DNA from 3 places in the Streptomyces sp. NPDC107517 genome. Region 3 is predicted to be linked to each of the others. Evidence: predicted binding sites of a transcription regulator. Region 3 holds the regulator's gene; each other region holds the start of a gene.
What was found. The regulator HrcA, encoded in region 3, represses chaperone genes, less so after heat shock. The targets are predictions, from matches to a motif close to TTNGCACTCNGNNNNNCNGAGTGCNAA.
Positions count from the first base shown of each region.

Region 1: the regulator HrcA is predicted to act here: its motif matches at 4,882-4,908, upstream of ACZ67T_RS12595 (FmdB family zinc ribbon protein).
Region 2: the regulator HrcA is predicted to act here: its motif matches at 3,077-3,103, upstream of groES (co-chaperone GroES).

Region 1 covers NZ_JBVJPM010000004.1:381,536-388,072, forward strand. Annotated here, with positions in the region: gene ACZ67T_RS12565 (L,D-transpeptidase) at 1-251, opposite strand, end outside; gene ACZ67T_RS12570 (P1 family peptidase) at 518-1,618, opposite strand; gene ACZ67T_RS12575 (hypothetical protein) at 1,990-2,172, shown strand; gene mscL (large conductance mechanosensitive channel protein MscL) at 2,180-2,638, opposite strand; gene ACZ67T_RS12585 (RcpC/CpaB family pilus assembly protein) at 2,789-3,388, opposite strand; gene ACZ67T_RS12590 (S-methyl-5'-thioadenosine phosphorylase) at 3,570-4,445, opposite strand; gene ACZ67T_RS12595 (FmdB family zinc ribbon protein) at 4,539-4,871, opposite strand; gene ACZ67T_RS12600 (MFS transporter) at 5,075-6,367, opposite strand.
Region 2 covers NZ_JBVJPM010000010.1:136,511-143,047, forward strand. Annotated here, with positions in the region: gene ACZ67T_RS23530 (class I SAM-dependent methyltransferase) at 1-975, opposite strand, end outside; gene ACZ67T_RS23535 (polysaccharide deacetylase family protein) at 1,100-2,014, shown strand; gene ACZ67T_RS23540 (polysaccharide deacetylase family protein) at 2,020-3,009, shown strand; gene groES (co-chaperone GroES) at 3,246-3,554, shown strand; gene groL (chaperonin GroEL) at 3,665-5,290, shown strand; gene ACZ67T_RS23555 (ester cyclase) at 5,406-6,113, opposite strand; gene ACZ67T_RS23560 (SDR family NAD(P)-dependent oxidoreductase) at 6,248-6,537, opposite strand, start outside.
Region 3 covers NZ_JBVJPM010000015.1:45,865-52,401, forward strand. Annotated here, with positions in the region: gene ACZ67T_RS29745 (nitronate monooxygenase) at 1-314, opposite strand, end outside; gene dnaJ (molecular chaperone DnaJ) at 427-1,563, opposite strand; gene hrcA (heat-inducible transcriptional repressor HrcA) at 1,564-2,580, opposite strand; gene ACZ67T_RS29760 (MBL fold metallo-hydrolase) at 2,702-3,433, shown strand; gene ACZ67T_RS29765 (DUF3097 domain-containing protein) at 3,468-4,352, shown strand; gene hemW (radical SAM family heme chaperone HemW) at 4,372-5,604, opposite strand; gene ACZ67T_RS29775 (SpoIIE family protein phosphatase) at 5,659-6,537, opposite strand, start outside.

The DNA.
Region 1 (6,537 bases), on a different contig from region 3:
CTGAGCGAGCCGGGCACGGTCTTCCCGCTGTCGGGCTCCGTCATCGTCACGTCGGTGAGCTTGCCGGACTTGACCTTCACGCCCGTCGCGTTGATGGACGCGCCCGTCGAACCGTCCTTGGCCGAGATCGTGATTTGAGCGGAGGACGAACCCTTGTCCTTGCTGTCGCCGTACTTGCCGTCCGTGTTCTCCGCGTCGGCGTTGCCGCTGCAGGCGGTGAGCGCGAGCGCGCCGACGGCCGTGGCCACCAGGACCCGCCGCGCGGTGCGCCTGCGGCCCCGCTCGCGCTGCCGGGGATGCTGCAGGTGCGCGGATGTGTCCGGGGTTGTCACGAGATGCTCCAGGATTCGTCAGTTGCTCCAGTGTGGATAGAGAGGGCGAACTGACCGTAAAGGTTCCTTCGGGCCGATGTGAACGGAGACACAAGTCACGTCAGGAACCGGGTGGGTCGCCCGCTGCGTGAGCCCTCGGCTCCGCAAGTCGTGGGGCCCCTGGGTGTCCTGGTGCGCCCCGTCCCTCAACTCCCGTACAGATCCCGGTACGAGAGGAACGTCCCGCCCGGCCCCCGCACCGAATCCGCCGTGAGCACCGCCCGCACGATCGCCCGCGTCACCATGTCCGCGCCCGCCGCGAGGATGTCGTTCAGCGCGAGGGGGTTGGCCTCATCCAGCGGGCGGGCGCCGGTCGCGACGGCGAAGACGGTGTCCCCGTCGTTGAGGAGATGCACCGGACGGACGGCGCGCGCGATGCCGTCGTGCGAGGTGCCCGCGAGCTTGTGCGCCTCGGAACGGGTGAGCACCGCGTCCGTGGCGACGACGGCGAGCGTGGTGTTCATCGGTGGCGCCTGCCCGGCGGACTCCTCCTTGGCCCGTGCGATCCGCTCCCGCGCCGCCGCGTGCACCTCGGGCGAGGGGTACGGGTATGGGTGTGGGTGCCGTTCGCCGTTCCCCGAGGAGGTGGGGGCAGGGGCGGAGGCCGAGTCCGGGGCGAAGAGCTGCCCGTAGAGCGCCCCCGTCGCCGGATCGACCGCGGAGCCCACCGCGTTGGCCACGACCAGCGCCGCGACCGTGATGCCCGAGTCGAGCACCGTGCTCGCCGTGCCCACGCCGCCCTTGAGCCCGCCGATCACCGCGCCCGTGCCCGCGCCCACCGAACCCTCCGCGACGGGCGAACCCGGCGCGCAAGTGGCCGCCGCCTCCACCGCCGCACGGCCCGTCGCCGCGTCGGGCCTGGCCCCGAACTCCCCGCCGCGCCCCAGGTCGAAGACGCACGCGGCGGGGACGACCGGCACCACCTCGCGCGGCCCGGCCCCCACCCGCACGCCCCGGCCCTGCTCCTCCAGCCACGCCATGACACCGGACGCGGCGTCCAGGCCGTAGGCACTGCCGCCCGTCAGGGTCACGGCGTCGATCCGCCGGACCACGTTCCGCGGGTCGAGCGCGTCCGTCTCCTTCGTGCCCGGGCCGCCGCCACGCACGTCCACGGCGGCGGTCATCCCGCCCTCGGGCGCGAGCACCACCGTCGTCCCGGTCAGCCAGCCGCCGTCGCCGGTGCGGGTGGCGTGACCGACCCGCAGGCCGGCGACGTCGGTCAGGGCATTGCGCGGGGGTGTCGTCATACGGCATGCGTATCACGTGAGTTGGGCCCCGGGGCCGCCTGCGCGCGGGCCCCGGCGCCTCGGCGAGGACGTCTGGGTGCGCTTCGTCCTCGCGCCCGGCCTGACCGGCGGACGGGAGAACATCGAGCGCGTCGCTGCCTTCACGGACCCCCTCGGCAACGTCTCCCGCGTCGACGTCCTGCCCTTCCACCGGCTGGGCGCGAGGACGAAGCGGCAGGGCCTCGGCAAGCCCTTCCCGCCGCACGACACCCCGACGCCCACCCTCGAGCAGCCGGCCTCGGCCAGGAACATCTTCACGGCGCGCGGCCTCACCAGGGTCGGAACGGCCCGCACCCCGGCAGCCGGCCTCCCGACGGACGTACGCTGGAGGTATGAGCACCGCCCCCGCCCCCGAACCGCGCGATCCGAAGAACGCGCTGGTCTTCGACGATCCGCTGAGCACGCAGTCCTCGGACGACACGGACCGAGGGTGGGGTGAGCGGCCCACCACCGGCGGTGACAGCGCCGCCGACCTGGCACGCTTCCTCGACGAGAAGCCGCCCCACCACCTCTGAGCCGCGGCTACGGCTCGCTGTGCCCAGAGCCGCGCTGCGCCACCAGGGCGTCGCGGATCTCCTTCAGGACCTCCAGCTCGGACAGCTCGACGACCTCCGCGGCGCCTTCCTTCGCGGCATCCCGGGCCGCCTTCTTGGCCAGGTACTTGGCCATCGGCAGCACCATCAGGAAGTACACGACCGCGGCCGTGATCAGGAACGTGAGCGTGGCGCTGAGCACCGTGCCCCACAGGATCTCGATGCCGTCGTCGCCCGGGCACGTGCCCTTCAGGCACGACTTGTAGCCGTCCAGGTCCTTCGTGCCGAACGCGCCGACCAGCGGGTTGATGACGCCCTTCACGACGGCGTTCACGATGTTGGTGAACGCGGCTCCGATGACCACCGCGACCGCGAGGTCGATCACATTCCCGCGCATCAAGAAGGCCTTGAAGCCCTCCCACACACTCGGCTTCTTCTTCGCGCTCACCAGAAGGCCTCTCTTCACTTGTGCAGGACGTGGAGCAAACAGCTCCGCAACCTACGGCAGCGCCTGGCGGGCCTGTCCAATTCGCCCACCCGAACGAGGGAGTTGACTTCGAAACCGTGCGGACCGGCCCGTCCGGGGGCCCGGAAATGATCACCACAGCGTCACCGCCAGCCGCGAGGTGGCACCGGCGCCGGCGAGCCGAGCCGCCGTCGCCCGAGGCACGGACAGCACGACCAGCGCACCACCCTCCGCGACCGCATCGCCGACCGACTCGGGCGACTCCGGCGACTCCGGCGACTCCGGTACGGAGCTGACCCGCGCCCCCGCCGCCACGACCCTGCCCCCTTGGCCACCGGAGCCCTGCCCTTCACCGGCGCCGACTCCGGCCCCTGTGCCCGCCGCCACGACGTCGACCCGGTCGCCCGGCCGCAGCAGCCGCACCGCCGCCGCGTCCGCGATCCGCACCGGCGCGGACACCATCACGACCGACCGCCGCACCCGCTCCCGCCCGGACGGGGACTCCGAGGAGCCCGACCCGGCACCGGACGATCCGGCACCCGACGACCCCGCCCCAGCCGGCCCAGCCCCTGAAGGCCCCGCCACCACCACCGCCGCCGTGACGGCGAGCCCCGCGGCGAGCGCCCGCCGCCGGTGCCGGCTCGCGCCGCGCGCCCGCCAGCGCCCGCCGTGCACCCGCAGCGGCGCGAAATGCGGGACTTCGCACGTCGGGGGAGTGCTGAACGGGGACATGGGCGACCACCACCTGGATCGAGAGGCATCGAAAGTCTCGGAGCGCGACGCAAGCTCGAAAGCTCGCCTCGCGCTCCACGATCCAGGCCCGCTTCGATTCCTGCTGAGGCCCGTGTACTACTCGCCGGTTGCGGACAACTCCCTCACCCGAAGGTGAAGTTCAGCCACTCTCCCTGCCGGGTCACGGCAGCACGATCCCCGGATCCATCCCCCCGAGCGCCTCCCTGCACGAGCAGTCCCGCTCGCCCTCCGCCGGCAGCTCCGCCACCGCGTCGAAGAGCACCGCCCGCAGCCGGTCCACATTGGCGGCGAAGACCTGGAGGACCTCTTCGTGCGAGACGCCCTCGCCCGACTCGGCGCCCGCGTCGAGGTCGGTGACCAGGGTCAACGACGTGTAACAGAGCTCGAGTTCACGCGCGAGCATCGCCTCGGGGTGGCCGGTCATGCCGACCACCGACCAGCCCTGGGAGGCGTGCCAGAGGGACTCGGCGCGGGTCGAGAACCGCGGCCCCTCGACCACGACGAGCGTCCCCCCGTCCACCGGCTCCCAGTCGCGTCCGCGCGCCGCCTTCACGGCGGCCCGACGCCCGGCCGGGCAGTACGGGTCGGCGGGCGACACGTGCACCACGTTCGGCACACTCCCGTCCGCCAGCGGCTCCCCGTCGAAGTACGTCTGCGCGCGGGCCTTCGTCCTGTCCACGAACTGGTCGGGCACCAGGAGTGTCCCCGGTCCGAACTCGGGCCGGAGCCCGCCCACGGCGCACGGGCCGAGAACCTGCCGGACGCCCACTGAGCGCAGGGCCCAGAGGTTGGCGCGGTAGTTGATGCGGTGCGGCGGCAGATGGTGGCCGCGGCCGTGGCGGGGCAGAAAGGCGACCTTCCGGCCCGCGATCTCGCCGAGGAGGAGCGAGTCGCTCGGCGCTCCGTAAGGGGTGTCGACCTGGACCTCGGTCACGTCGTCCAGGAACGAGTAGAAGCCGGAGCCGCCGATGACCCCGATCTCGGCCGTGACCTGTGTGTTCGCCTTGTTCGCCGTGCCCGGGACTGTATTCGCCATGTCCGGCACAGTATCCGCCCGGGAACGCCGAGAACCCTGTCGTCGCAGGACGACAGGGTTCCGTAAGAACTTGGCCGGAGCGGCCGAGCGGCCTTAGGCGGCGGAAGAGCTCGAGGACGAGCTCGAAGAAGAAGACGAAGCGGAGGCCGAGGACGTCGACGCGGAGGACGACTTGGAGTCCGAGGACGAAGACTTCGTGTCCGGGGTCGACTTCGCGGACGACGACGCCGGCGAGCTGCTCGACGAGGAGCCGCGGCTGTCGTTGCGGTAGAAGCCCGATCCCTTGAAGACGATGCCGACCGCCGAGAACACCTTCTTGAGGCGTCCGTCGCAGCTGGGGCACACGGTCAGGGCGTCATCGGTGAACTTCTGCACCGCCTCGAGGCCCTCGCCACACTCGGTGCACTGGTACTGGTACGTCGGCACTTGCTTCCTCCTGGCACTCTCACTCGATGAGTGCTAACGATCGTCCATATTAACCCGTGACAGACGCTGAACGGAGTAACGTACGTCACCTGTCTCCGGACGGCGGTCAGGGCTTGACCGTCATGAGGGCCTTTACGCCTGAGTGAGGAGCTGCTTGGCGGCGGAGTCACAGTGACGTATTCCGCGAAGAAAAAAGAATGCTGTCACATCTCACCGATCGCGACAGGATCGCGATGGGCCACGCCGCGCGTGACTACTTTGGTCACGCGCGGCGGCACCAGCCGCGAACGCAGGGCCGCGAGGAGCAGCACGGCGAGCACCGTGCCGCCCATCGGGACGAGGAATCCGGCGCCGTCCCAGAGGCGGTCCTCCAGCTGGCCGGCGACCGTGACGGCCGCTGCCTGGCCGAGCGCGACCGCCCCCGTGAGCCACGTGAAGGCCTCCGTGCGGGCGGTCGGCGGGACCAGCTTCTCGACGAGCGTGTAGCCCGTGATCAGGGCCGGGGCGATGCACGTGCCCACCAGCAGGCCGACCCCGGCGAGCAGCAGCACCGACTGCGCGGCCCAGAGGCCGGAGGCGGTCACGGCGAGCGCGGTGTAGGCGAGCAGGAGGCGGCGCTGCGGCGCGATCTTCCAGGCGACGGCTCCGCAGACGATGCCGGAGAGCATGTTGCCCGCGGCGAACGTCCCGTAGAGGACACCGTTCAGGCCGGGCTCGCCGATCGACTCGGTGAAGGCGGCCAGGGCGACCTGCATGCCGCCGAAGACGGAGCCGATGCCGAGGAACGCCACGATCAGGACGCGCACTCCGGGGATCCGCAGCGCGGAAACGTGCTCCACGCGTGCGTGGACCTCGCCGGTGGTGCGGGAGGGCTGGGGCTGCGTGCCCCGCTGCGCGGCAAACAGGAGGCCGCCCACGAGCGTCAGGGACGCCTCGGTGACAAGACCGGCGGCGGGGTGCACGCCGGTGCACAGGGCGGTCGCGAACAGCGGGCCGAGGACGAACGTGAACTCGTCCGTGACCGACTCGAAGGCGGCGGCCGTGGTCATGAGGGGTGAGCCCTGGAGCTTGACGCCCCAGCGGGCCCGCACCATGGGACCGATCTGCGGGGTGGAGGCGCCGGTCGGGACCGCCGCGACGAACAGGGTCCACAGGGGGGCGTCGGTGAGCGCGAGCACCGTCAGCAGGAGCACGGACGCCGTGTGCAGCAGGACGCCGGGCACGAGGACGGCGCGCTGCCCGAAGCGGTCGGCGAGCTTGCCCGCGAAGGGGGCGAACAGCGCCATGGAGACGCCGGTGGTGGCGGAGACGGCGCCTGCTGTCCCGTACGAGCCGGTGGTGTGCTGCACGAGCAGGACCGTCGAGATGGTGAGCATCGCGAACGGCTGCCGGGCGGCGAAGCCGGGGAGCAGGAACGTCCAGGCGCCGCGGGTGCGCAGCAGCCGGCCGTATCCGGGACGCTTGTCGGTGACCGTGGCCGAGTGATTCTCTGGCACGGCCCTTGCCTTTCTGCCGCCTGGTAGCGCTGCCCCGGTAGGGGTGTGCGCCGAGAGCCGTCCTCATGCGCCGGGAACCGAGTGATACCGGGGTCCGCGCCAGGAGGGCCTGGGCCATGCAGGGTATGCAAGGGAACCGCGGCCGCTTTGCGGTCGCGCCGGCTCTACAT
Region 2 (6,537 bases), on a different contig from region 3:
CGTGATCTCGTAAGCCGTGGCGTACGGCGTCGCGTGCAGCGTGTCGGAGGTGACGTAGGCGATCGTCTCGTCGATCAGCCCGCCCCCGACCTCCTCGGCCACGTCGGCGACCAGGTGGGCGCGGATGACGGCGCCGTCGGGCTCGTACAAGTACCGCCCCACGGGCCGTACTCCGGGGTCGGGGAGGCCGCGGCCGGTGAGTGCGCGCGGCCCGGGGAGCAGCGTCGCCCGCATGCGGCCCGGCTCGGTGCCGAACCAGAGCACGGCCTCCTTCACGTCCCCGCCGTCCGAGATCCACTCGGCGTCGGCCGCGCCGGGGATCGCCTCGTGGGGGATGCCGGGCGCGATCTTCAGGGCCGCGTGCCGGGCCCCGAGCGCCGCGCCGACCGCCCAGGACAGGGGAGGGGAGTACGCCTCCGGGTCGAAGATCCGGCCGCCTCCCTTGCTGCCGGCCCGGCGCGCGGGGTCGACGAACACGGCGTCGTACGGCTCCGTGTCGACCTCGGTGACATCGGCCTCGCGGACCTCGATCAGCCCGTCGAGGCCCAGGGCCTGAGCGTTCGCCCGGGCGACTTCGCAGGTCAGGGGGTCGCGATCGACGGCGAGTACGGAGATCCCGGCGCGGGCCAGCGCGATCGCGTCGCCGCCGATGCCGCAGCACAGATCGGCGACGGAGCGCACCCCGAGCGCCTTGAACTCCTGCGCGCGGTGGGTGGCGACGCTCGTGCGGGTCGCCTGCTCGACGCCGTTCGCCGTGAAGTACATGCGGCCGGCGTCCGCCTCGCCGAACTTGGCCGCGGCGCGCTGTCGCAGCCGGGCCTGGGCGATGGCCGCCGAGACGAGCTCCGCCGGGTGGTCGCGGCGCAGCCGGGTGGCGACGGCGAGCTCCTGGCCGGGGGTGATGTCCCGTACGTCGTCGAGGAGCGCCTGGCCCTCCGCGGAGAGCAGCGAGCTGAAGGAGGCGAGGTCGTTCACCAGGCCCATTGTGGGCCAGTCGGTGGACGGTGCGCGCCCGGCCGCGGTGTCGGGCCCTGATCGGCGCCGCGAGCTGCGAGGATCCGGCGCCATGCGACTTGTACGACAAAACGACAAAAGGGTCATGAAGGGGACGCTGAGTCGAAGGGCCCGGAACAGCCGTACGCGGACCGGTCTCGCCGGGCTCGCCGCCTGCGCGGTGGCCTCCGGGTGCGCCGCGTCCGTCGGCGCGGATGCCGTCCGCCCGGCGCCCGGCCAACAGCCCCTCCACGGGCCGCCTGCCCACGCTCTCGACTCCTACGGGGGCAAGCCGGGCACCGCGCGGGCCGCCCGGGTCGCGATGGCCAGGAAGTGGCGCCTCGCCGAACCGCCGCTCCTCGCGCCGTCCCCGCCCGCCGGCAAGCCGGTGATCGGCGCCCGCAAGGGCTTCGAGGTCCACGGCCAGGAGGATCTGCCGCCCGTCTTCACGACCGTGCCCACCAAGGACAAGGTCGTGTTCCTCACCATCGACGACGGCTCCGAGAAGGACCCGGCGTTCCTGGAGATGATGAGCGACCTGAAGATCCCGTACACCGCCTTCCTCAGCAACTACCTGGTGGAGGACGACTACGGCTACTTCAGGAAGATGCAGTCCCACGGCGTCACCCTGAACAACCACACGCTGACGCACCCGTACCTGCCCGGCCTGTCCTACGCGGGGCAGAAACGCGAGATCTGCGGCATGCAGAACATCATGGAGGAGCAGTACGGCAAGCGGCCCGTCCTCTTCCGCCCGCCGTACGGCAACTACAACCGGGACACGCTGCGCGCCGCCAAGTCCTGCGGCATCAAGTACGCGCCGATCTGGAACGAAGAGGTGTTCGCCGACCACATCGAGTGGCGCGAGGTGGACCAGGACCTGCACCCCGGCGACATCGTCCTGACCCACTTCCGCGGCCGCGACGAGTGGAAGGGCACCATGCCCGACATGGTCCGCCGGCTCATGAAGTACGTCACCGACAAGGGGTACGCGGTGGCCCGGCTGGAGGACTACCTGTGAGGTCCGTGCGGGCGCGACAGGTCCCCGCGCGCACCGGGCGGCCGCGGCGGCTGCTCGCCGCCGCCCTGGCCGCCGGTGTCCTCGCCTCCGCGCTGCTCACCGGGTGCGCCCCGTCCGTGGACCCGATCGAGCGGCTCAGCAGGAAGGCGGCCGAGAAGGTCCGCCACGCGAGCCACCCGGCACCGACGGCCACACCGGCCGCCGGCGTGGGGCGCGGGTCGGCCTGGGGCGCTCTGGGCGCCGGGAAGGCGGCGCCCGGGGCGCCCGCTCACGCCGCGCCGCTCAACTCTCCGCAGGGCGGCCGCGCTTCGGACGCCTATCGCGGCTGGGGGCTCTCCGCGCCGCTCGCCCCGGCGCCCAGACCTCCGGTACGCCACGCGGCCGGGCCCGGCCCGGGCCCGTACCCGCTTCCGCCCGTCGTGGACCACGTCCGGACCAGGGACCGCGTCGTCTTCCTGACCTTCGACGGCGGCGTGGACCGCGACCCGCGCTTCGCCGACATGGTCCGGGACCTGAGGCTGCCCGTCAGCGTCTTCCTCACGGACGGCGTCGCGGGCCCCGGCCACGACCGGTTCGGCACGCTGCGGGCCCTCGGCGCGGGCGTGCAGAACCAGACCCTGAACCACCACTCGCTGCCCTCGCTCCCGTACGCCGAGCAGCACGCCGAGATCTGCGGCCAGCAGGACCGGCTCAAGAACCGCTTCGGCATCCGCCCCCGTCTCTTCCGCCCGCCCTTCGGCGAGTACGACCAGGACACCCTGCGTGCGGCCGCCACGTGCGGGGTCGGTGCCGTCGTCCTGTGGCGCGCCTCGACGACGGGCGAGGGCCTGAGTTACGCGGACGGGGACCGGCTGCGTCCCGGTGACATCGTCCGGGTTCGGTTCAGTGACCGTGCCGGGCCGCGCGGCGCGACGCCGACCGGGACGACGGCGCGGCTGCTGCGCAGTATCCAGGCCCAGGGGTTCACGGTGGGGAGGCTCGAGAACTACCTGTGAGGGAGGGGCCGTAGGGGCTGTGGCGGACGGGCCGGAGGGGCCGTGCGGAGGACTCGCCCTCAGTGAATTGGCACTCCGCTTGACCGAGTGCTAATCGCAGTCATAGTCTCGGCCCTGGCACTCCCCACTGGAGAGTGCCAATAGCGACGGGCAGGTCCGGCACCCGCGACGACGGATCCACCTGGTCGCCACCTCAGACAGTCAACCCCGTGATCTCCGAAGGGGGAGGTCGGATCGTGACGACCACCAGCTCCAAGGTTGCCATCAAGCCGCTCGAGGACCGCATTGTGGTCCAGCCGCTCGACGCCGAGCAGACCACCGCCTCTGGCCTGGTCATCCCGGACACCGCGAAGGAGAAGCCCCAGGAGGGCGTCGTCCTCGCCGTGGGCCCGGGTCGCTTCGAGAACGGTGAGCGCCTGCCGCTCGACGTGCAGACCGGCGACATCGTGCTGTACAGCAAGTACGGCGGCACCGAGGTGAAGTACAACGGCGAGGAGTACCTCGTCCTCTCGGCTCGCGACGTGCTCGCGATCGTCGAGAAGTAATTCACCCACTGTTTTAGTTCTGCGCCCCTGGCACCCCGCTACTCAGCTGCGACTTTTCTCAGCATGCCGGGCGTCGGGGGCGCAGTTCGTTCGAGAGGACTAACAGCTCCATGGCGAAGATCCTGAAGTTCGACGAGGACGCCCGTCGCGCCCTCGAGCGCGGCGTCAACAAGCTTGCCGACACGGTCAAGGTGACGATCGGCCCCAAGGGCCGCAACGTCGTCATCGACAAGAAGTTCGGCGCACCCACCATCACCAACGACGGTGTCACCATCGCCCGTGAGGTCGAGGTCGAGGACCCGTACGAGAACCTCGGCGCCCAGCTGGTGAAGGAGGTGGCGACCAAGACCAACGACATCGCGGGTGACGGCACCACCACCGCCACCGTGCTCGCCCAGGCCCTGGTCAAGGAAGGCCTGCGCAACGTCGCCGCCGGCGCCTCCCCGGCCGCCCTGAAGAAGGGCATCGACGCCGCGGTCAAGGCCGTGTCCGAGGAGCTCCTCGCGACCGCCCGCCCGATCGAGGACAAGACCGACATCGCCGCCGTCGCCGGTCTGTCCGCCCAGGACTCGCAGGTCGGCGAGCTCATCGCCGAGGCGATGGACAAGGTCGGCAAGGACGGTGTCATCACCGTCGAGGAGTCCAACACCTTCGGGCTCGAGCTGGACTTCACCGAGGGCATGGCCTTCGACAAGGGCTACCTGTCTCCGTACTTCGTGACGGACCAGGAGCGCATGGAGGCCGTGCTCGAGGACCCGTACATCCTGATCAACCAGGGCAAGATCTCCTCCATCCAGGACATGCTGCCGCTGCTCGAGAAGGTCATCCAGGCCGGTGGCTCCAAGCCGCTCCTGATCATCGCCGAGGACGTCGAGGGCGAGGCCCTGTCGACCCTGGTCGTGAACAAGATCCGCGGCACGTTCAACGCCGTCGCCGTCAAGGCGCCCGGCTTCGGTGACCGCCGCAAGGCGATGCTCGGCGACATGGCCACCCTCACCGGTGCCACCGTCATCGCCGAGGAGGTCGGCCTCAAGCTCGACCAGGCCGGTCTGGACGTGCTCGGCACCGCCCGCCGCGTGACCATCACCAAGGACGACACCACGATCGTCGACGGTGGCGGCAACAAGGCCGACGTCGAGGGCCGCGTCAACCAGATCAAGGCCGAGATCGAGAACACGGACTCCGACTGGGACCGCGAGAAGCTCCAGGAGCGCCTCGCGAAGCTCGCCGGCGGCGTCTGCGTCATCAAGGTCGGTGCCGCGACCGAGGTCGAGCTCAAGGAGAAGAAGCACCGTCTGGAGGACGCCATCTCCGCGACCCGCGCCGCGGTCGAGGAGGGCATCGTCTCCGGTGGTGGCTCCGCTCTGGTGCACGCCGTCAAGGTCCTCGAGGGCAACCTCGACAAGACCGGCGACGAGGCCACCGGTGTCGCGGTCGTGCGCCGCGCCGCCGTCGAGCCGCTGCGCTGGATCGCCGAGAACGCCGGCCTCGAGGGCTACGTCATCACCTCGAAGGTCGCCGAGCTCGACAAGGGCCAGGGCTTCAACGCCGCGACCGGCGAGTACGGCGACCTGGTCAAGGCCGGCGTCATCGACCCGGTCAAGGTCACCCGCTCCGCCCTGGAGAACGCCGCGTCCATCGCTTCGCTGCTGCTCACGACCGAGACCCTGGTCGTCGAGAAGCCGGCGGAGGAGGAGCCCGAGGCCGCCGGCCACGGGCACGGCCACTCCCACTAGTGCACTGAGCACTCGGTGCGGCGCCGGTCGCACCGGCGTCTGCTCGTACGAGGCCCGGTTCCGCGCTTGTCGCGGGGCCGGGCCTCGGCGTTGCGCCCCGCGACACGGCCGACGGTCAGTCCTCGAGTTCGTCGAGCGCGCCGAGCTGGGCCATCAGCCCCAGCCGGTCCTCGTGCCACCAGCCCTCGACGATCTTCCCGTCCTCCTGGAACCGGAAGATGGTCGCGCCGGTCATCGTGAGCTGTTTGCCCGTCGCCGGGATCCCCATGAAGTTGCCGTTGTGCTCGGCGCTGAAGGTCCACCGCGTGCACACCCGGTCGCCTTCGGTGATCTGGTCGTCGAGGGTGAACTCGAAGTCGAACGCGCCGCGGTACATCTCGATCTGGCGCCGCATCGCGTCGAGACCGATGGTGTCCGTGACGTTGCCGGGATCGTGGTCGTGGTAGTCCTCCGCGAGCAGGCCGTCCAGCGGCGGCAGTTCGCCCTCGGTGGCGATCGTCTCGAAGAACCGGCGCGCGTTGCCCGCGTACAACTGCTCGTCCCGCACCACGTCCAGATCGGTGAAGGTGGGCATCTCGTCGCAGAGGGCGACCATTTCCCGGAAGACCGTGTCGGTTTCGGGAAGGTTCGAGCTCCGCATCGCCTCCTCGTACGACGGGAACTCGACGATCTCGATGAAGTGGGTGTCGTCGGACCGGTCCTTGCCGATGACGCTGTGCGTCGCGGTCCGCTTCCCCCGGGTCTTTTCCGCCCAGGTGTCCATGAGCTGGTTCATCTCGTCGAATCGGCTGGTCTTGCAGTCGATGACCTGCACAAACGTCATGTCGCCGCCTCCGGCCCCCCTGCGCCCCCCTGCGTAAGGTCCGGACAGCTCCATCTTCCCACCGCCGTGTAACGAGCCGCGGGAACGGGCGAGGGGCCGAGGCAACCGCCGCCCCGGCCCCGAACCGCCGCGCCTTACCGAGGCCCGTACTTGCGACCCGTCTTCGCCGTGACCCCGCCGAGCAGCCCGCGCGGCGCCAGTTTCACGACGCCCATCAGCGTCTTGTACCGCGGATCCGGGATCGACAGCGACTTGCCGCGCGCCAGGTCGGCGAGCGCCGCCGCCACCAGCTTGTCGGCGTCGAGCCACATCCACTTGGGGATGTTGTCGGTGCCCATCGAGGCCCGCTCGTGGAACTCCGTACGGACGAAGCCCGGGCAGAGCGCCATCAGCCGCACACCACTGCCGGCCAGGTCCCGCGCCG
Region 3 (6,537 bases):
CAGTCCGGGTCCCCGAGCTGCGTCCCGTACCAGGAGGCCTCACCGGCGAGCTGGCTGGCGTAGACGGCGACGGCCGCGGGGTCCGCGTACTCGGACTGCGGCATGAACAGATTGACGCCGAAGGGCTGGTTGGTCAGCCCCCGTAGCTGCTTGATCTCCTGGTACATCCCGTCGGCGGTCTTGTACCCGGCGGCGAGGAATCCGAGCCCGCCGGCCTCCGACACGGCGGCGGCGAGCTGCGGACAGGAGGCACCGCCCGCCATGGGTGCCTGCACGATCGGATAGTGACAGAGATCGGTCAGCGTGGGGGACATGACCGCATCGTGCCACGTCCCCCGCATCGGACCGAATCGGCCCTTCCGCGTGGCATGTGCCACGCGTGATGCGGGGGACGTGGTCCCTGCTCATTGCCTGTGCCGGGCTCGGTCAGCGCCCGTTGAACGCGTCCTTCAACCGGGAGAACAGCCCCTGCTGCCCCGGCTGGAACTGCCCCGTGGGCCGCTCCTCGCCGCGCAGCTTCGCCAGCTCACGCAGTACGCGCTCCTGCTCCGGGTCGAGCTTGGTCGGCGTCAGGACCTCGACGTGCACGATGAGGTCACCGCGGCCGCCGCCGCGCAGGTGCGTGATGCCGCGCCCGTGCAGCGGGACCGACTGGCCGGACTGCGTGCCCGGCCGGATGTCGATCTCCTCCAGGCCGTCGAGCGTCTCCAGCGGCACCTTGGTGCCGAGCGCCGCGGCCGTCATCGGGATGGTGACGGTGCAGTGGAGATCGTCGCCGCGCCGCTGGAAGACGGGGTGCGGCAGCTCGTGGATCTCGACGTACAGGTCACCGGCGGGGCCGCCGCCGGGGCCGACCTCGCCCTCGCCCGCGAGCTGGATCCGCGTGCCGTTGTCGACGCCGGCCGGGATCTTCACCGTGAGCGTGCGCCGCGAGCGGATGCGGCCGTCACCGGCGCACTCCGGGCACGGCGTCGGCACGACGGTGCCGAAGCCCTGGCACTGCGGGCACGGCCGCGACGTCATGACCTGGCCGAGGAAGGACCGCGTGACCTGGGACACCTCGCCGCGGCCGCGGCACATGTCACAGGTCTGCGCGGACGTACCCGGCGCGGCACCTTCGCCGCTGCAGGTCGTACAGACGATGGCCGTGTCGACCTGAATGTCCTTGGTGGTCCCGAAGGCGGCCTCGTCCAGCTCGATCTCGAGCCGGATCATGGCGTCCTGGCCGCGGCGCGTGCGCGACCGGGGACCACGCTGGGACGCCGTTCCGAAGAACGCGTCCATGATGTCGGAGAAGTTCCCGAAGCCACCGGCGCCGAAGCCGCCGGCCCCGCCTCCGCCCGCCTGCGAGAGCGGGTCGCCACCGAGGTCGTAGACCTGCTTCTTCTGCGGGTCCGACAACACCTCGTAGGCGGCGTTGATCTCCTTGAACCGCTCCTGTGTCTTCGGGTCCGGATTCACATCCGGGTGAAGCTCACGGGCCAGCCTGCGGAAGGCCTTCTTGATCTCGTCCTGGGAGGCGTCGCGGCGCACGCCGAGTACGGCGTAGTAGTCCGTGGCCACTTACGACTCCGCCAGGATCTGTCCGACGTAACGTGCCACTGCGCGTACTGCTCCCATCGTTCCCGGGTAATCCATGCGGGTCGGTCCGACCACGCCGAGTTTGGCGACTGCCTCGCTGCCCGAACCGTAGCCGACCGAGACCACGGAGGTGGAGCTGAGTCCCTCATGGGCGTTCTCGTGACCGATCCGTACGGCCATGCCCGAATCGTTTACCTCACCAAGGAGCTTGAGGAGCACGACCTGCTCCTCAAGGGCCTCCAGGACGGGCCGGATGGTGAGGGGAAAGTCATGTCCGAAGCGGGTGAGATTGGCGGTGCCGCCGATCATCAGCCGCTCCTCGGTCTCCTCGACGAGTGTCTCCAGGAGAGTGGAGAGCACCGTCGAGACCGTGCCGCGGTCCTCCGCGTCGAAGGACTCCGGCAGGTCCTGCACCAGCTGCGGGACGTCCGCGAAGCGGCGTCCCGCGACCCGGCTGTTGAGCCGGGCCCGCAGATCGGCGAGAGAGGTCTCGCCGAACGGCGCCGGGCAGTCGATCATCCGCTGCTCGACGCGGCCCGTGTCCGTGATCAGTACGAGCATCAGACGGGCGGCGGCGAGCGAGAGCAGTTCCACGTGGCGCACGGTGGACCGCGTCAGGGACGGGTACTGCACCACGGCGACCTGCCGCGTCAGCTGCGCGAGCAGCCGCACGGTCCGGCCGACGACGTCGTCGAGGTCGACGGCGCCGTCGAGGAAGTTCTGGATGGCGCGGCGCTCGGGCCCCGTCATCGGCTTGACCGCCGTCAGCTTGTCCACGAACAGGCGGTACCCCTTGTCGGTGGGGATCCGCCCGGCGCTCGTGTGGGGCTGGGCGATGAAGCCCTCCTCCTCGAGCGCCGCCATGTCGTTGCGCACCGTCGCCGGTGAGACGCCGAGACTGTGCCGCTCGGTGAGCGCCTTGGAGCCGACCGGCTCCTCGGTCCCCACGTAGTCCTGGACGATGGCGCGCAGCACTTCGAGCCTGCGTTCACTGAGCATTCGCGCGCACCTCCAGCTGTGTCGTCCGCGGCTGGCACTCGGTGCGGCCGAGTGCCAATGGTCTCCGGGTCAGTGTACGGCCGGTGGGTACGGGCCCGGCAAGGGCGCTAGCGTCGGACCCATGGACGACCTGGACTGGAATGAGGTGGGCTGGGAGGAGCTGTCCGCTCGGGCGGGGCGGATCCGGCTGGCGGGCTGGGACTGCACGACGGGCCTTGTGGTGGGCGACGGGGCGGCGTTGCTGATCGACACGGGTTCATCACTTCGTGAGGGTGCGGCGCTGCGGGCGGACACCCGGCGCCTCATCGGCCCGCACGCGCGCGTGACGCATATCGCGCTGACGCACCCCCATTTCGACCATGTTCTGGGCACGGCGGCGTTCGCCGGTGTCGAGGTGTACGGCGCCGCGGGCATCGACACGGTGTTCACGCGGGGCCGCGACGAACTGCGGGCGTCCGCGGTCGCGCACGGCGTGCCGCGCGAGGAGGCGGCCGATGCGGTGGACGTGCTCGTCGTGCCGCACCACCGGGTGTGCGGGGAGTGGACGCTCGATCTGGGCGGCGGGCTCCAGGTGCTGCTCGCGAACGTGGGCCCGGCGCACAGCGGGCACGACCTGGCGGTCCTGGTGCCGGGCACGCCCGAGGTCGTGTTCTGCGGCGACCTGGTCGAGGAGTCGGGCGAGCCGCAGGCGGGCCGTGACGCGGTGCCGTCGCGCTGGCCGGCCGCCCTCGACCGGCTGCTGGAACTGGGCGGCGAGGACGCCGTGTACGTCCCCGGGCACGGAGCCGCGGTGAATGCGGAGTTTGTCCGTGCGCAGCGCGCCGCACTGGCGGCGCGTTTCGGCGTGTCGTAACCGCACGGCAGTTCGCACTCCTATCGTCTGCACCATGCTCCCACCCGTCTCCCGCCACCGCCCTTCCCACGAGGGCCCTTCGGGCCCGCGGCACCGTCAGTATTCCCCTGACCTCACCCCACCCTGGACGAAGCAGCAGGCCGCGCCCGAGGTGGCGGCGGACGTGGATCTCGTGGTCGAGGAGGTCACGACCGGGTTCTGCGGGGCGGTCGTCCGCTGCGAGAAGACGGCCCAGGGCCCGACGGTGACCCTGGAGGACCGCTTCGGCAAGCATCGGGTGTTCCCCATGGACCCGCGCGGCTTCCTGCTCGAAGGCCGGGTCGTCACCCTCGTACGTCCCGTGGCCGCGGCGCCCGTACGTCCCACGCGCACGGCCTCCGGGTCGCTCGCGGTCCCCGGGGCGCGGGCGCGGGTCGCGCGGGCCGGGCGCATCTATGTCGAGGGCCGGCACGACGCGGAGCTGGTGGAGCGGGTCTGGGGCGACGACCTGCGCATCGAGGGTGTGGTCGTGGAGTACCTGGAGGGCGTCGACGACCTGCCCGCGATCGTCGCCGAATTCGCTCCGGGGCCGGACGCGCGGCTCGGCGTCCTCGTCGACCATCTGGTGCCCGGCTCGAAGGAGTCACGGATCGCGGCGCAGGTCACCGGCGAGCACGCGCTGGTCGTCGGTCACCCCTACATCGACGTGTGGGAGGCCGTGAAGCCGTCGGCCGTGGGCATCCGGGCGTGGCCCCGGGTGCCGCGCGGCCAGGACTGGAAGACGGGCGTGTGCCGGGCGCTCGGCTGGCCGGAGAACACCGGCGGCGCCTGGCAGCACATCCTGTCGCGGGTGCGCAGCTACCGCGACCTGGAGCCCGAACTCCTGGGCAGGGTCGAGGAGTTGATCGACTTCGTGACGCTGCCCGCGGACCCGGCCTAGGGAGTGCCCGCGAGCCGCCTCAGTCGACGAGGTCGCGGACGACCGCGTCGGCGAGGAGCCGTCCGCGCAGGGTGAGGACGGCACGCCCGGACTCGTACGGGGCCGCTTCGAGCAGGCCGTCCGCCAGGGCCCGGCCTGCGGCGGCGCGGCCGGCCGGCTTCAGGAGCGACAGCGGGCAGCCCTCCAGGAGGCGCAGCTCCAGCAGAATGCGCTCGACGCGCCGGTCCTCGTCCGAGAGGAGCTCGCGACCGGCGCCGGGCGAACGCCCCTCGGCGAGACGTCCGGCGTAGGCGCCCGGGTGCTTCACGTTCCACCAGCGCACCCCGCCGACGTGGCTGTGCGCGCCGGGGCCCGCGCCCCACCAGTCGGCGCCGCGCCAGTACAGCTCGTTGTGCAGGCAGCGCCCGGCGTCGGTGGTGGCCCAGTTCGACACCTCGTACCAGTCGAAGCCCGCACCGCCGAGGACCTCGTCCGCGATCAGATAGCGGTCCGCGTGGACGTCGTCGTCCGTCATCGGGACCTCACCGCGGCGGATGCGCCGGGCGAGCTGGGTGCCCTCCTCGACGATCAGCGCGTACGCCGACACATGGTCGGGCCCGGCGCCGATGGCCGCCTCCAGCGAGGCCCGCCAGTCGTCGTCGCTCTCGCCGGGGGTGCCGTAGATCAGGTCGAGGTTGACGTGGTCGAAGCCCGCGGCGCGCGCCTCGGCGACGCAGGCCTCGGGGCGGCCGGGGGTGTGGGTGCGGTCGAGGATCTTCAGGACGTGCTGCCTGGCGCTCTGCATGCCGAAGGAGATCCGGTTGAAGCCGCCCTCGCGGAGGGTCTCCAGGTAGGCGGGGCCGACGGACTCGGGGTTGGCCTCCGTCGTCACCTCGGCGTCGGGCGCGAGCCCGAACTCGTCACGGATCGCCCCGAGCATGCGCACGAGGTCGTCGGCCGCGAGGAGCGTCGGGGTGCCGCCGCCGACGAAGACGGTGCGCACCTGGCGCGGGTCGTCGCCGAGAACCTTGCGGGCGAGGCGGACCTCGTCGACGAGGGTGTCCGCGTAGTTGTCACGCGAGGCGAGCACACCACCGGAGCCGCGCAGCTCGGTCGCGGTGTACGTGTTGAAGTCGCAGTAGCCGCAGCGCGTGGCGCAGTACGGGACGTGCAGATAGAACCCGAGGGGCCGGTCCGCCGCCCCGGCCAGGGCGGAGGCGGGCAGCGCGCCGTCGTCGGGGACGGGCTCACCGTCGGGGAGTGCGGAAGGCATGGACCCATTGTCCCGCAGCCGTGAGGTTGTCCTCACGGCCGCGGCCGTGAGGACTCACCGGGCCTGCAGCACCAGCAGCGCCAGGTCGTCGTCCGGTGGGCTTTCGGAGAATTCGTGGACCAGGCGTCTGATCCGTTCGGCGAGCAGAGGTGCGGTGAGGCCCGCGCAGCCGGCGAGGGCGTGGGAGAGGCCGTCGCCGTCGTCGAACTGGCGGTGGCCGTCCCGGCGCTCCGTCACCCCGTCCGTGACGCACAGGAGGGTGTCGCCGTCGTGGAGGACGAGGCTCTCACTGGTGTAGCCGGGATCGTCGACGACGCCGAGGAGCACCTGGGGCTCGGCGGCGCTCTCGACCAGGCCGTCGGGCCGCAGCAGGAGCGGCAGCGGATGTCCGGCGGAGGCCAGGGTGCAGTGCGTTCCGTCCCCGGTGGGCACCAGCTCCCCGTAGAGCAGGGAGAGGAAGCGGGGCGCGCCCTCGGATGCGAGGCCCTGGCCGCCCGCGGCGGCGAGCGCGCGGGCAGCCGCGTCGGCCGCCTCCGTGGCGTCGTCGAGGAGGAGCCGGTTGAGCCGGTCGAGGACCTCGGCGACCTGGTAGCCCTCGCGGGCGAGCAGCCGCAGCCAGGGCCGGGCGAGGCCGATGACGACGGCCGCCTCGGGGCCCTTTCCCTGGACGTCGCCGAGCGCGAAGCACCAGCGGCCGTCGCCGGCGGGGAACACGTCGTAGAAGTCGCCGCCCGGGCCGCCCGCGTCGCGCGGCTCGTACACGAGCGCGGACTCGATGCCGGGGATCTCCGCGACGGCGGAGGGCAGCAGTCCGCGCTGGAGGATGCGGCTGATGGTGGCCTGCCGGGTGTAGCGGCGGGCCGCGCTGACGGCGAGGGCGACGCGGCGGGCGAAGTCCTCGACGAGGCCGGTGACCTCGTCGGGGAAGCGCGT